One region of the Pseudophaeobacter sp. genome, then DNA from elsewhere that is predicted to be linked to it. Evidence: riboswitches for the same ligand, from Rfam matches in the RefSeq annotation. Region 1 holds a riboswitch; each other region holds the start of a gene.
What was found. Region 1 has a riboswitch for cobalamin ahead of ACN0VH_RS11070 (aromatic ring-hydroxylating oxygenase subunit alpha). Riboswitches for the same ligand answer to the same signal wherever they lie in the genome.

Region 1 (3,203 bases):
TGCCAGGCGATCTGTCAATGTGGTGCAATACCACTCTACAAACTGTAGTACTCCGGTCTCTTGCGTTCCCGAATAGGGGCCGGGCGCATAGGCTGGGCTGTTGATGCCTTGTTGATTGTTTTCGACAACCTCCCGGTCTTCTTCATTCGTGGCGATCCAGACCTCTGTCAGGCGTTTCAGATCATAGTCGACACCTTCGACCGCGTCTTTGTGGACCAGCCATTTGGTGGTCACCTCAGTTTCGGTCGCGCTGATCGGCGTGACACGGAAGACAATGGAATGGTCCGCAAGGAAATGGTTCCAGGTTGTGGGATAGTGAAACTTCAGCAGTGCCCCGGCATCGGCAAAGGGGGCGTGCCCCATCCCGCGACGCACAGCGGCTTTGCCGTTCATCGTATAGCTTTCGGCACCTTGCTTCAGCGGCATGCGTGCCAGCCGGTACTGTCCGTCACCATCAAGGCGAAAGTGAGAGGGCAGCCCCGCAGCTTCACAACGGTCAAAATGCGCCTGCAGATGCGCTGGTGTATTGCCGTCTTCGATACCGGTTACAGCAGGGTCATCCGGGAAAGTCCTGCAAAGTGCCGGGTGGTTACCGCCGCAATGGTAACATTCGCGGTTATTTTCCCAGACCAGTTTCCAGTTGCCGTTTTCAACGATTGAGCTCTCGAAGGCGACTTTGGCATTTCCCAGATCATGCGGCTCTAGATAGGGGCGGGCGACTTCAGCAAAGCTATCAAAATCAGGGGCCTCGTCCGCCAGGCAGATATAGACCAGCCCTGCCAGTTCGCGGCAATGCACCGTTTTCAAACCATGCTGCCTGGGGTCAAAATCAGGCCCCATATCGCGGGCCCAGAGCAAAGATCCATCAAGCTCATAGGTCCATTGGTGATAGGGGCAGACCAATTTGGGGGCGTTTCCCTTGGCCGCCTTGCAAATGATAGAACCACGGTGGCGGCAAGTGTTGTGGAAGGCCCGAATCAGATTGTCAGCGCCCCGCACGATAACTACGCGATAGGCCCCTACGTTATAGGTGACGTAGTCGCCGGGTTTGGCCAATTCACAGGCCGCAATTGCAAACAGCCAATCGCGGTAGTGGATGTTCTCCAGGTCGGCCTGAAAGATTTCGGGGTCGGTGTAGAACGCCTGTTCCAAGGTATGTTTCGGTTTTCGGCGGGCAATTAGGCTTTGAATAGTGTTCACTTCTGGCTCTCCTGCCGCGCCCCGCGGCCTTGCTTGGGCAGATGACATGGGAGAACAGTTCGGAGGCGCGCGAGGAACACGTCCGGAATCTGTGCCCCCACCGCCACCCGCGGTTTGACATATCTGCAAGGCTGGTTTCCGGACTTGGAAGAGGCTTTCACCGGGTAGCGGCACCTTCCCGGGATCCTCGTCCCAGTGGTGATAGCCGAACCTGATCTTCCTTACCGTTGCGGGGGCAGTGTCGGGTTTTCACCGACTTCCCAATTCTCTGCCGCCCGCGCGGGACGGCAGCACCTTGCCGGGACAGACTAGATCGCAAGCGCCGGATTTCTGAGTTGCGAACGACTTCTTTAGGTCCAAAACCGTACTGCCATGCAAAAGCTGCAACATGGCCGCCGCAGGCAACGAAGCAGGGCTTGCCATGCCCAAAAAGCGAAGGTTGATGCCCCATGCAACGAATGCTGCGCCGATGCGGGGGCATTGGGAAGACCGAGAGCGGGGAGGGGGCTGGCCGAAGATTTGCCATCCGGGATGGCCCCGTCATCGCCCAACTGTTGCTGGCGTGGCCTACCGCTCTATCAGGCGTTGCTGAGCGGTAAACCAGACGCGTTCTGGTGTATGTTTCTGCCAGTGGTTAGGCCATTGACCTTTTCGACAATGGCGGCAGCATCAATGCCATGATGACTATAGAGATCGCCAATCGTACCGGTCTGACCAAAATGTTCCACACCCAGCGGAATGGTCTGGTGCCCCGCAACCGACCCCAGCCAAGACAGGGTTGCCGGGTGACCGTCGATCACGGTGATGATTTTGCAATGCGGCGGCAGGGCAGACATGAGAGTTTCGATATGAGACTGCGCATCAGCAGCGCCGCGCGACCGCACCCGTTGCGCCGCAGTCCAGCCCGCATTCAAACGGTCAGCCGAGGTAACGGCGAGAACGCCCACATCCCGCCGGGCCTCGCCAATCATCCCTGCAGCCTTGATCGCTTCGGGCGCGACGGCGCCCTGGTAGGCAATCACGACATCGCAATTCGGCCCCGGCCTGCGCAGCCAGTAGGCGCCATCAATGGCCCCCTGGCGGAAATCATCGTCGACCCGCTTGCCGGGCTGTTCGATCGGGTTGGTGGACAGGCGCAAATAGACAGAGCCGCCGGTTTCGTCGCGCAGCCAGGTGCGCTCATCCGGGTCGCCTTCGCCGTCGCGCTGAAGGTAGTCAAAGGCCCATTGCATGATCACCGCCAATTCATCCGCAAAAGCAGGTTCAAAAGCGGCGAGACCGTCCTGGCTCATCCCGATCAGCGGCGTGCCGACTGACTGGTGGGCACCACCTTCAGGTGCCAGGGTAATGCCTGACGGCGTCCCCACCAGAATGAAACGGGCATCCTGGTAGCAGGCATAGTTCAGCGCATCCAGGCCGCGGGCAACAAAAGGGTCATAGACCGTGCCAATAGGGATCAGGCGCTTGCCGAACAGCGAATGTGACAGGCCCGCCGCCCCCAATAACAGCATCAGGTTCATTTCTGCGATGCCCAGTTCGATATGCTGTCCCTGCGGCGTGAATTCCCATTTCGCGGTCGAAGGGATGCGGTGTTCGATGAAGGCGTCGGCCTGTTCTGCCCGGCCAAATAGTTTGCGCCGGTTCACCCAGGGGCCCAGGTTTGTCGTGCCGGTCACATCAGGCGATGTGGTCACGATCCGCTCGGCCAGCGGGCTGTCACCTTTGGACAGATCATCGAGGATCTTGCCAAAGGCCATCTGTGTCGAAGTATCGCGGGCGGTGTCAATTTCAAGGCTGGGCACAGCCAGTTTGATATCCTGAAAACGACGTCTGCCCTGCGCAAAGAAGGCCACCTGGGACAGGAACTCTTGCAGGGCCTTGGGATCTTCAACGGTGGCCATCGGATCCCATTCTTCCCCTTCTCTCACCCCCATGTGCGCCTGCCACTGGGCAAATTGGCTGGTATTCATCAGCCCGCCGTGATTGTCCTTGTGCCCGGCAAT
Region 2 (3,203 bases), on a different contig from region 1:
CCAGGGCGATGCCGCGGCGGCGGGCCAGATCCTGCAGGGTGGCCAGCCCATAGGGCCAATAGCTTTCGCCGCCAATCAGCCGCACCAGCACCCCCTTGGCCCCGGCGAGTGTCTGTTCGGCATAGGTGTCGACCGACAGCGGGTGTTTCAGCGCCACCAGATTGGCCAGCCGCAGGCTGGGTAGTTTGCCATCGGCGCGATGCCAGCCTGCCGCAAAGGCCCCAAGGTCGCTGTCGGAAAAGGACAGCACCACCAAATCTGCGGGCGATTGCCCCAGATCCTGTGGCGTGTCGGTTTGATCCAACCCGTGGCTTTCACGAAAAACGACGTGCATTGGTGAGGCCTCTTGCAGAGTGTTTAGGGTGCCGCCTGGCCTTGCAGCCGGAATGCGGCACCCGCGTTTGCTTTGTCTTTGCCAGTGGCCTAGGCGCCCAGGTCTGCCCGGATGGCGGCCCCGTCGATATTGTCATGTTCGGCAATGACCACCAACTGGGTGCGACGCGGTGCATCGCCCCAGGGCTGATCATATTGTGCCCGCAGACGTTCGCCAACGGCCTGTACCAACATGCGCATTGGCTTGCCCTTTACTGCAACATAGCCTTTGACCCGCAGGATATTGCGTGTCCGAGCCAGGTTCACAATGGCATTTTGCAGCGCTTCCGGGTCAGAAACTTCGCCCATTTCGACAACTATGCTTTCAAAATCGTCATGTTCGTGGTCGTGGTGGCCATCGTGATGGCTGGGGCGTGCCTCCAGATCGTCTTCGGCGGCTGCATTAAGCCCCAGAATGATGCGCGGATCAATCACGCCCTCGCTCATGGGGAGGATCGGCAGCTGGCGCGGGGCTTCGGCCTCGATCACCTTGCGGGCCTGTTCCAGTCCGGCCTCGCCCGCCAGATCGGCCTTGGACAAGAGCACGATATCGGCGCAAGCGATCTGATCCTCAAACACTTCCGACAGCGGCGTTTCATGATCCAGGCTATCGTCGGCAGCGCGCTGGGCCTCGACGGCGGCGAGATCGGGGGCAAACTGCCCTGCGGCCACGGCTTCGGCGTCGGCTAGGGCAATGACGCCATCAACGGTGATGCGCGATCGGATGGCCGGCCAGTCAAAGGCCTTGAGCAGCGGCTTGGGCAGGGCCAGGCCTGAGGTCTCGATCAGGATATGTTCGGGGGCCTCTGGCAGGGCCATCAGGGCCTCGATGGTGGGGATGAAATCATCCGCCACGGTGCAGCAGATACAGCCGTTTGCCAGCTCCACAATGTTGTTTTCAGGACAGTTTTCATCGGCGCAGGATTTCAGGATATCGCCATCGACGCCTGCGGTGCCAAATTCATTGACCAGAACCGCCAGGCGCTTGCCCTGGGGGTTTTGCATCAGGTGGCGGATCAGCGTGGTCTTGCCCGCACCGAGGAAACCAGTGATGACGGTGACAGGAATTTTGTTGAGATCGCTCATGGGGTTTCGTCCTTGCAGGGGAATGTGATCGGGGGAATGCGGGCGATGGATTGCTTGCGAAATACCTGTGGGCGTTCGCGCCAGGGCACCAGCCCATCGGTCGTGGCAGCATAGGCGGCAGCCCCGGCCAGAATGTCGTCGACATGGGCTTCGGGATCTAGGTCGCCGTAGATGTAGCTCCAGCGGGTATCGCCACCGGTCAGCACCATGGCGCAGCCACGTTTGCAGGCGGACAGGCATTCAACACCGCGCACCGTGACCCCGTCTGGCAATGTCGCCTCGGAGAGGGCCGACAGCAGCAGGGTGCCGGGGCGTGTGGATTCGGGGTCAACACCTTCGCGTTTGCAGGTGGTGCAGATCGTCAGGGTGACCTCTGCGGTATTTGGGGCGGGGGGGTCCGCCATATCGTCTGCCATCAGCGCGCACATCCATTGTGGGGCCAAGGGGCAGTGCCAGCAGGGGGAGGGCAGAGGTGCGCTCCCACAACCAGTTGCGACACACCCCGTTCGCCCGTTGTCTCATGCGTTGGCAGGTCTCCCGGCTTGCGGATTTCAACAGGCCTAGGGCCTGTCTGCGGCTCTCTTGCCTTCCCGGCGCAGGGCACCAGTGGCATCAGAGACCTCTCCGGTCACGGTCGCGGGGGCGGCTGTGCTTGAGACTGATGCCAAGGGGGGGGCACCTGCCTGTCACATTCCCTCTTCGCCTGCAATTTGCAGGAACCAACGAAAACCCCTTGCGCTATTGGGGGCTTCCTTGTCAAGACTTGCACAAACAGCAGGAGTGACCCCAGTGAGCGAGAAGTCCGAAACCGGCGTTTCAGAAGAGGAAGCGGCACGGCATGCCTCAAAGATGGCCAAGAAAAAGGCCGCCCGCGATCGCATGATGAAAAACAAGGATGGCGAAAAGGGGCTGATCATCGTCCACACTGGCCCGGGCAAGGGCAAGTCCAGCTCGGGATTCGGGATGATCATGCGGTGTATCGCCCATGGCATGCCCTCGGCTGTGGTGCAATTCATCAAAGGCGCCTGGCAGACCGGCGAGCGTAGCCTGATTGAGGAAAACTTCAGCGATCTGTGCCAGTTTTATGCGATGGGCGAAGGCTTTACCTGGGAAACACAGGATAAGGCGCGCGATATCGCTGCGGCGCAAAAGGGCTGGGAAAAAGCCAAAGAGATGATTCGGGATGAGCGCAACACCATGGTGCTCTTGGACGAGATCAACATCGCGCTGCGCTATGATTACCTGGATCTGGACGAAGTGCTGGAATTCCTGGTGGAGGAAAAGCCGCCGATGACCCATGTGGTGCTGACCGGCCGCAACGCCAAAGAAGAGCTGATCGAGATCGCCGATCTTGTCACCGAGATGGGGCAGGTCAAGCACCCCTTTCGTGCCGGTATTAAGGCGCAAAAAGGCGTGGAATTTTAAGAGAAAGGCGCTGCGCGGTCGAAAAGGCGGGCAGTGCCTTGCCCGCCGCGCAGGCGGACTTGTGCATCCCCAAAAAAACGGATCAGGCCCAGATTATATCTGGGTCACGTCTGAGCCACCGACGCAGCCCGGTTTTCTGCAGCTGACAGAAGGGCGGGATTGTTTCGAATATACGCATCCACAGCCGCACGCTGGGCTGCATCAAGCCGCAGGTTCAGCTTGGTGCGGCGCAATAGAAAATCTTCGCCTGTGCGCACCCATTCGTTCCTGATTACCCAGTCCAGCTCGCGTGCAGTGATGGTTGCGCCAAAATCCTGCCC
Region 3 (3,203 bases), on a different contig from region 1:
GGTCATATCGAGCCGCGACGTCCACGGTCACATAGCTCGGCATCTCCACCACCGGATACGGCCAGGCGCCGAAAAACTGCGTATCGTAGTTCCCGGTCACATAGCGCAGATCGGCGTTCACGCTGCCACGTGCGTTCATGAACTGATGCGTCGCGCTTAGCAGCAATTCGTGCTTGGGACGGCGCACCTCGACGGAGCCATCGGCGTTTGATGCGTCCAGGTAGGTGTATGCCAGACGGAAAGTCAGATCATCGGTGGCTTTGATGTCACCGGCGATTTCGACACCGCGGCGCTTGGCCTTTTCAGTTCGGTTGCGATAGGTGTTCATGCCCAGACCGGTGTCGAAATACCATTCGATTTCGTCTGTCAGGTTTTCGCGAAACATGGTGACGTCAACCAGACCACGGCCTTGCAGGAACGGCACTTCGACGCCCAAGTCAAAGCTGCGGTTTTTCTCAGGCGCTAGGTTCGGATTGCCAACAGTGCCAGACGAACTGCCAAACAGCTCGAAGAAGGATGGGTCGACGCTGCCTTCACCCGCCGACGCGTGCAGGCGAACGCCGTTGCCAAACACATAGGCGGCGCCGACGTTCCAGGTGGTGTCATCGTCGAATGAGCTGTTGTTGTCACGCCGCAGCCCGCCCTGAACGCTCAAGCCATTATTGAACGATCCACGATATTCCACCGCAAAAGATGTCCGGTCAGGTCGGTAGTCTGGGTTGGAGTTCGACCGTTTCTGAGTATTTTCAGCGATCACGTTCACGATCTGGTTGGCGTCTTCCAGTGTCGCACTGTCCAGCGCGAAGCTCAGTAGATAACGCACCGATTTCCGGTCCGCCTGAGAAAAGCGGCCAGCGCTGGATAGGCTTTCGAAGTCGCTGTAATCGTAGGACAGGCGGTGTTTCATGCGTCCGCCCAACATTGCGTATTCGGCAAATATACTGGCGAGCCGCTCGGTGCGCTCGGAGGTTGCAGTGGGGTCGTCGGTGACGCTTTGATCAACCGTCACAGCCGAGTAGTTTTGCGGATCGCTGTCGTACTCCTCTTCGGAATGGCGGAAGGAGAAGCCAAGCTGCAAATCTTCCGACACCAAATAGTCGCCGGTCAGGTTGATGGTACTGCGCTCAATCCCGTCTTTTTCGCCGCCACTGCCGGAGATGTCATAGCCGCGATCGTTCAGGTGTGACAGACCGACCGCCAGGCCGCCGCGTTCATTGCGCATTGAATAGCGCCCCGCGACCGAGGTTGCGTCACCACCTTCGATTTTGCCAAACAGCTCGCGACCGATGGCACCCTTCTTGGTGATGATATTGATGACACCCGACGACGCGCTGGATCCGTAGAACACCGATTGCGGGCCGCGCAGAACTTCGATGCGTTCGATATTGGCGGTTTCCAGGCCCGACAGGATGTATTCGTCATTCCCAGCCGATGCAGGAACGCCGTCGATCAGTATCAGTGTATTGTTGCCTTCACCGCCGCGGATGCGGATCTGAGTGAAATTGTCGCCAGAACCGTTGACCGAAATACCGGGCACCGCGCGCAGCGCGTCCTGAACGGTCAGAATGCCGCGTTCTTCGATTTCTTCGCTCGTCAGGACCGAAGCTGAGCGGCCGTATTTCTGGGCCTCGACCGGCGTAAAGCCGCCGGAGACGATGATCTCTCCCAGATCGGTGACGACGTCATCCTGGGCGATTACGATTGCTGGTGCGGCGGCCAGAGCCGCAGCCAATGACAGGCTTGCCTTGCGCATATTCCATTCCTCCCGACCCGCGCAACAAGCACAGGCCAAGTGACTGCCAAAGCGGGCAGTGTATTCGGGTTTGGTCTTTGAAAGGCATTGCCTCCGCAGACAGTGAAAACTGCCACCACTACGGAAATCCGTTATCTACAGCGCGCCCCGCACCGGGATAGGGTGATCATCCTGGCAGGTCTCCTGACTTGCGGGTCGAGGCTTTGCCGCACCTTCCCGCCCCTCGGGGCAGTGGCATCTCGCAGCATTGCTCTCCGCTCACAGTTGCGGGGGCAGTCACGGATTCGGCGCCTGTTGGCTACACCTCACCGTGTTCCCTATTAACCGGGTGGTTTCCCAGCCGGACCAGAATTGCCGGAACTTATGCAAGTTGAGCTTTTTTTGTCAAGCGCCAATGTCTCACTGGCCGCCTTGGATGCGGCTCCAAAAGGCTGCTTCCCCAGTAGGTTAGGTTTTGTCTATTTCATTTGCTGATCGGAGAGGTCGCTTGGCGACGAGAAATTCTGATGAGCTGATGTCGGTTGGCGTTGATAACTGCAAATAAGTCTTTCATTTGATTGGGTTCGGCAAGGGGGGCGGTCTTGTTACGCAGGAAGATCAAGCGGCTGCCGCTGGTGGCAACGTTCCGGAAATTGCCACTCTGCATTGTCGGCTTGGAAGCCTGCCTGAGCACACATTTTGTGCGCCGGACTTTGAGCGGGATGGGGTTTTTGCCCCGGATCATTCCAGCGATATATGTGAATCCGTTCAATAAGGCGAACAGAACGGCGACAACGACGCCGAGGTAATTACGGAAGCCGCCCGGCGTTCCAACCTGAAGGCGTCGACTATGGCTTGCTGCAGCATATCCTCCATATTGGCTCGCTCAGACATACCCTGCCTCTCTGAGCTGAACCGCATCGATACCGGGAGGCTCAGGCATTTCTGACAATGCTGCCGCCCGGGCTTCTTTGAGGAGGCAGGTTTCTTCTACCTGGGGAGATGCAGGATCACTTTCCGCGAAATGCGCGGCCTTGACGCTACCAAAGTCGTGAACATTCTCGAGCGTGAGAAGCGAGAGCAGGGCAGATGCGGCGCGTACCGGGCGCGCAGTGCGAGGCCTGTCACAGCACTGCCCCGGCTCTGGCGCCGGTATGGCCGCCTGCACACCAGCTTTCGCGGCCATTGACAAAGACCAGGTCGATACCTTCCGCAGGGCGGGTGGGGTGCGTGTAATCGTTGCCTTCACGGATGGAGGCGGCATCAAAGACCACTAGGTCCGCATACATACCTTTGGCGATGCGGCCCCGATCCTGTAGCCCAAAGCGGTCGGCGGGCATCGAGGTCATGCGTTTGATGCCAGTTTCAAGGTCAAAGACCCCTGTGTCGCGGACATAATGCCCAAGAACCCGCGGGAAGGTGCCCCAGACACGTGGGTGCGGATGGCTGCCACGGGCGATCCCATCTGAAC
Region 4 (3,203 bases), on a different contig from region 1:
GCCGCTGGTGGCTCTGGCCTCACGCGATCATTTCGAGGATCTGCCGGAAACGCTGTCCCTCGATTTTCTGTCTCGTTTGCCACTTCTCGTCATGCAGGGAATGCCAGTTATCGTGCGGCAAGATGGGCGCGAGACGCCTGCGATGCTGACAGAATATCTGGAGCGGTCCGGGCGATCGCTGAACATTGCTTGCAGCGTGCGCCAAGCGACAACACTGGTCGACTTGGCAACATCCGGTTTGGGGGTAGGCCTCGTTCCAAACCTGGCAGTTGCATCTCAGATGCCGGAGCACGTTCGGGTCGTATCACTTTCGAAGCCGGAAGTCGTTCGAGACATCGGAATTGCCACACTCAAGGGAGAGGTTCTGAGCAAGCCAGCGCTTGCGCTGACCGGAATATTCAAGGCGCATCTGAGAGGCACAAGAACTGTACGATGCAATGATAAGATGTAAGGTTCCCGCAACGACAGTTGTCTCTTTGGTGCTGTGCTATGATAGTCCATGTTGTACGGGACGGCGCTGAGACGCTGACGCTTGCTTATTTCGAGGCAACTCCACCCTGAAACCGCCGTTGACCTGTCTTTGCGCGGGGCCGGATGGCTGAACAATTATCGTGTATGTATGGTGTGCGCTGCGGTTCCGTGCAGAATAAAACGGTCCGCAATGGAAGAGCTGACCGACCGTCTGTCTGACTCAATTTAGTAGCGACTTTAGGTGTGCAACTTGTGTGCAATCCAAGGTCAAGGACCGGAAAGCGCACGATTTCGGCCTCCTGCGCAAACGCAGCTAACTCACCCTTTGTCCGCTTAACTGCCGTTCCTTCACTCTGGGCTAAATGTCCGGTTCCTCAGTGCCGCGCGTAGGGCACGTCTTGCCAGAATGGTCATAGTGAACGGCATATGATGCGGATGCCTGATCGGCCACCTCGACTTATCCACGCAATTCCAACATCGATATATTGACAGCGGGAGCGCGCTTCCCCCAATATGCAGTTGCTTTGGTTCCTGCGAGGTGACTCGCAGGCTAAGAGGGAAGCCGGTGCGGTCACACGACCAATTCCGGCACTGCCCCCGCAACTGTAAGCGGCGAGTCTGGGTCTAATCCACTGGTGCAAGGTCGCGCCGGGAAGGCCGACCAGAGACGTTCGAGCCGCAAGTCAGGAGACCTGCCAGGGCATGAACGACGACCGCGGCGGAGGGCCCGGGTGCGTAGATGGGCCCTTTGGTCCTGTCTTCGTGTCCCCTCTGTCCAGAGGCAACCAACTGGCAAGGGACAAAAATATGAGCATCACCGTCTATTCCAAACCCGCCTGCGTGCAATGCACCGCGACCACCCGCGCCCTGACCGCACGTGGCATCGACTATAACGTGGTCGACCTGACCGAGGATGCGGCGGCGATGGAGATGGTGGCCGGGCTGGGTTACCGCCAGGCGCCAGTCGTCGTCGCGGGCGACGACCACTGGGCAGGCTTCCGCCCCGACATGATCAGCCGCCTGTCCTGAGGGCGGGGGCTTCGGGATGGGGGGGCTCGTCTATTTCTCCAGCGGTTCGGGCAACACCGCCCGTTTCGTCGAGCGCCTTGGCCTTCCCGCCACGCGTCTGCCCCTGCGGGGCGATGCCGCCTTGCCGGTGATGATCGGGCCCTTCGTGCTGATCTGCCCGACCTACGCGGACGGCGAAGGCCGGGGCGCGGTAGCGAAGCCGGTGATCCGGTTCCTGAATGTCGAGACCAACCGCAGCCATCTGCGCGGCGTGATCGCCAGCGGCAACCGGAATTTTGGAAACACTTTCGCGATGGCCGGACATGTCATCGCGCGGAAATGCAACGTGCCCGTGCTCTATCGTTTCGAGCTGGCCGGCACAGACACCGACATCGCCCGCGTCCGCGACGGGCTACAAACCTTTTGGGGATCCCGATGCTTGACGCCAGCCTGACCCAAGGCCTCGATTACCACGCGCTGAACGCGATGCTGAACCTCTATGACGAAGAGGGGAACATCCAGTTTGAAGCAGACCGGATGGCGGCGCGGCAGTATTTCCTGCAACACGTCAACCAGAACACGGTCTTCTTCCACTCGCTGGAGGAGAAGCTAGGCTATCTGGTGGACGAGGGTTATTACGAGGCGCAGGTGCTGGAGCAGTATTCAAAGGCCTTCCAGCGGAAGATCTGGGACGCAGCATTCGCAAAGAAGTTCCGCTTCCCCACCTTCCTCGGCGCCTTCAAATACTACACCTCCTACACGCTGAAGACCCGGGACGGGCAGCGCTTCCTTGAGCGCTACGAAGACCGCGTGGTGATGAATGCGCTGGCGCTGGCGCGCGGCGACGAGACACTCGCCATGCAGCTGATGGAGGAGGTCCTGTCGGGCCGGTTCCAGCCGGCCACGCCGACCTTTCTGAATGCGGGCAAGAAGGCGCGGGGCGAGTTCGTCTCGTGTTTCCTGCTGCGGTTGGAAGACAATATGGAGAGCATTGGGCGCGGTATCAACTCGGCCCTGCAACTGTCGAAACGTGGCGGCGGCGTGGCCTTGATGCTGACCAATATCCGCGAATACGGCGCGCCGATCAAAGGGATCGAGAACCAGTCCTCGGGCGTCATCCCGGTGATGAAACTGCTTGAGGACAGCTTTTCCTATGCCAACCAGCTGGGAGCGCGGCAGGGCGCGGGCGCGGTCTATCTGAACGCGCACCATCCCGACATCCTCAGCTTCCTCGACACCAAGCGCGAGAATGCGGACGAGAAGATCCGGATCAAGACCCTGAGCCTTGGGGTGGTGATACCGGACGTGACCTTCGAGCTGGCGAAACGGAACGAAGACATGTATCTCTTCTCGCCGCACGACGTGGAAAAGGTCTATGGCTGCGCCTTTTCGGAGATCTCGGTCACCGAGAAATATGCCGAGATGGTCGACAACCCCAAGATCCGCAAGAAGAAACTCAACGCGCGCGCCTTCTTCCAGACCCTGGCCGAAATCCAGTTCGAAAGCGGCTACCCCTACATCATGTTCGAGGACACGGTGAATTCGGCCAACCCGATCGCCGGTCGGATTTCGATGTCCAATCTCTGTTCTGAAATCCTGCAAGTGAACACCGCGTCCGAGTTCACGGATGACCTGTCTTACGCGCAGATGGGCACCGACATTTCCTGCAATCTCGGTTCCATGAACATCGCCCGCGCCATGGATGGCGGCGATCTGGCGGGCAC

Region 2: it holds a riboswitch for cobalamin, as region 1 does, so the genes downstream of both, ACN0VH_RS06315 (DUF1636 family protein) here and ACN0VH_RS11070 (aromatic ring-hydroxylating oxygenase subunit alpha) in region 1, are expected to answer to the same signal.
Region 3: it holds a riboswitch for cobalamin, as region 1 does, so the genes downstream of both, ACN0VH_RS00705 (TonB-dependent receptor plug domain-containing protein) here and ACN0VH_RS11070 (aromatic ring-hydroxylating oxygenase subunit alpha) in region 1, are expected to answer to the same signal.
Region 4: it holds a riboswitch for cobalamin, as region 1 does, so the genes downstream of both, nrdH (glutaredoxin-like protein NrdH) here and ACN0VH_RS11070 (aromatic ring-hydroxylating oxygenase subunit alpha) in region 1, are expected to answer to the same signal.

What each region holds. Positions count from the first base shown of each region.
Region 1 is NZ_JBLWXG010000004.1:56,723-59,925, forward strand. It holds gene ACN0VH_RS11070 (aromatic ring-hydroxylating oxygenase subunit alpha) at 1-1,248, opposite strand, end outside; cobalamin riboswitch at 1,313-1,513, opposite strand; gene ACN0VH_RS11075 (thiamine pyrophosphate-binding protein) at 1,779-3,203, opposite strand, start outside.
Region 2 is NZ_JBLWXG010000001.1:1,324,905-1,328,107, reverse strand. It holds gene cobN (cobaltochelatase subunit CobN) at 1-334, opposite strand, end outside; gene cobW (cobalamin biosynthesis protein CobW) at 424-1,458, opposite strand; gene ACN0VH_RS06315 (DUF1636 family protein) at 1,455-1,874, opposite strand; cobalamin riboswitch at 1,969-2,197, opposite strand; gene cobO (cob(I)yrinic acid a,c-diamide adenosyltransferase) at 2,248-2,883, shown strand; gene glpD (glycerol-3-phosphate dehydrogenase) at 2,988-3,203, opposite strand, start outside.
Region 3 is NZ_JBLWXG010000001.1:141,355-144,557, forward strand. It holds gene ACN0VH_RS00705 (TonB-dependent receptor plug domain-containing protein) at 1-1,753, opposite strand, end outside; cobalamin riboswitch at 1,910-2,118, opposite strand; gene ACN0VH_RS00710 (N-acyl-D-amino-acid deacylase family protein) at 2,857-3,203, opposite strand, start outside.
Region 4 is NZ_JBLWXG010000022.1:5,835-9,037, forward strand. It holds gene ACN0VH_RS20670 (LysR family transcriptional regulator) at 1-451, shown strand, start outside; cobalamin riboswitch at 980-1,185, shown strand; gene nrdH (glutaredoxin-like protein NrdH) at 1,279-1,500, shown strand; gene nrdI (class Ib ribonucleoside-diphosphate reductase assembly flavoprotein NrdI) at 1,517-1,933, shown strand; gene nrdE (class 1b ribonucleoside-diphosphate reductase subunit alpha) at 1,915-3,203, shown strand, end outside.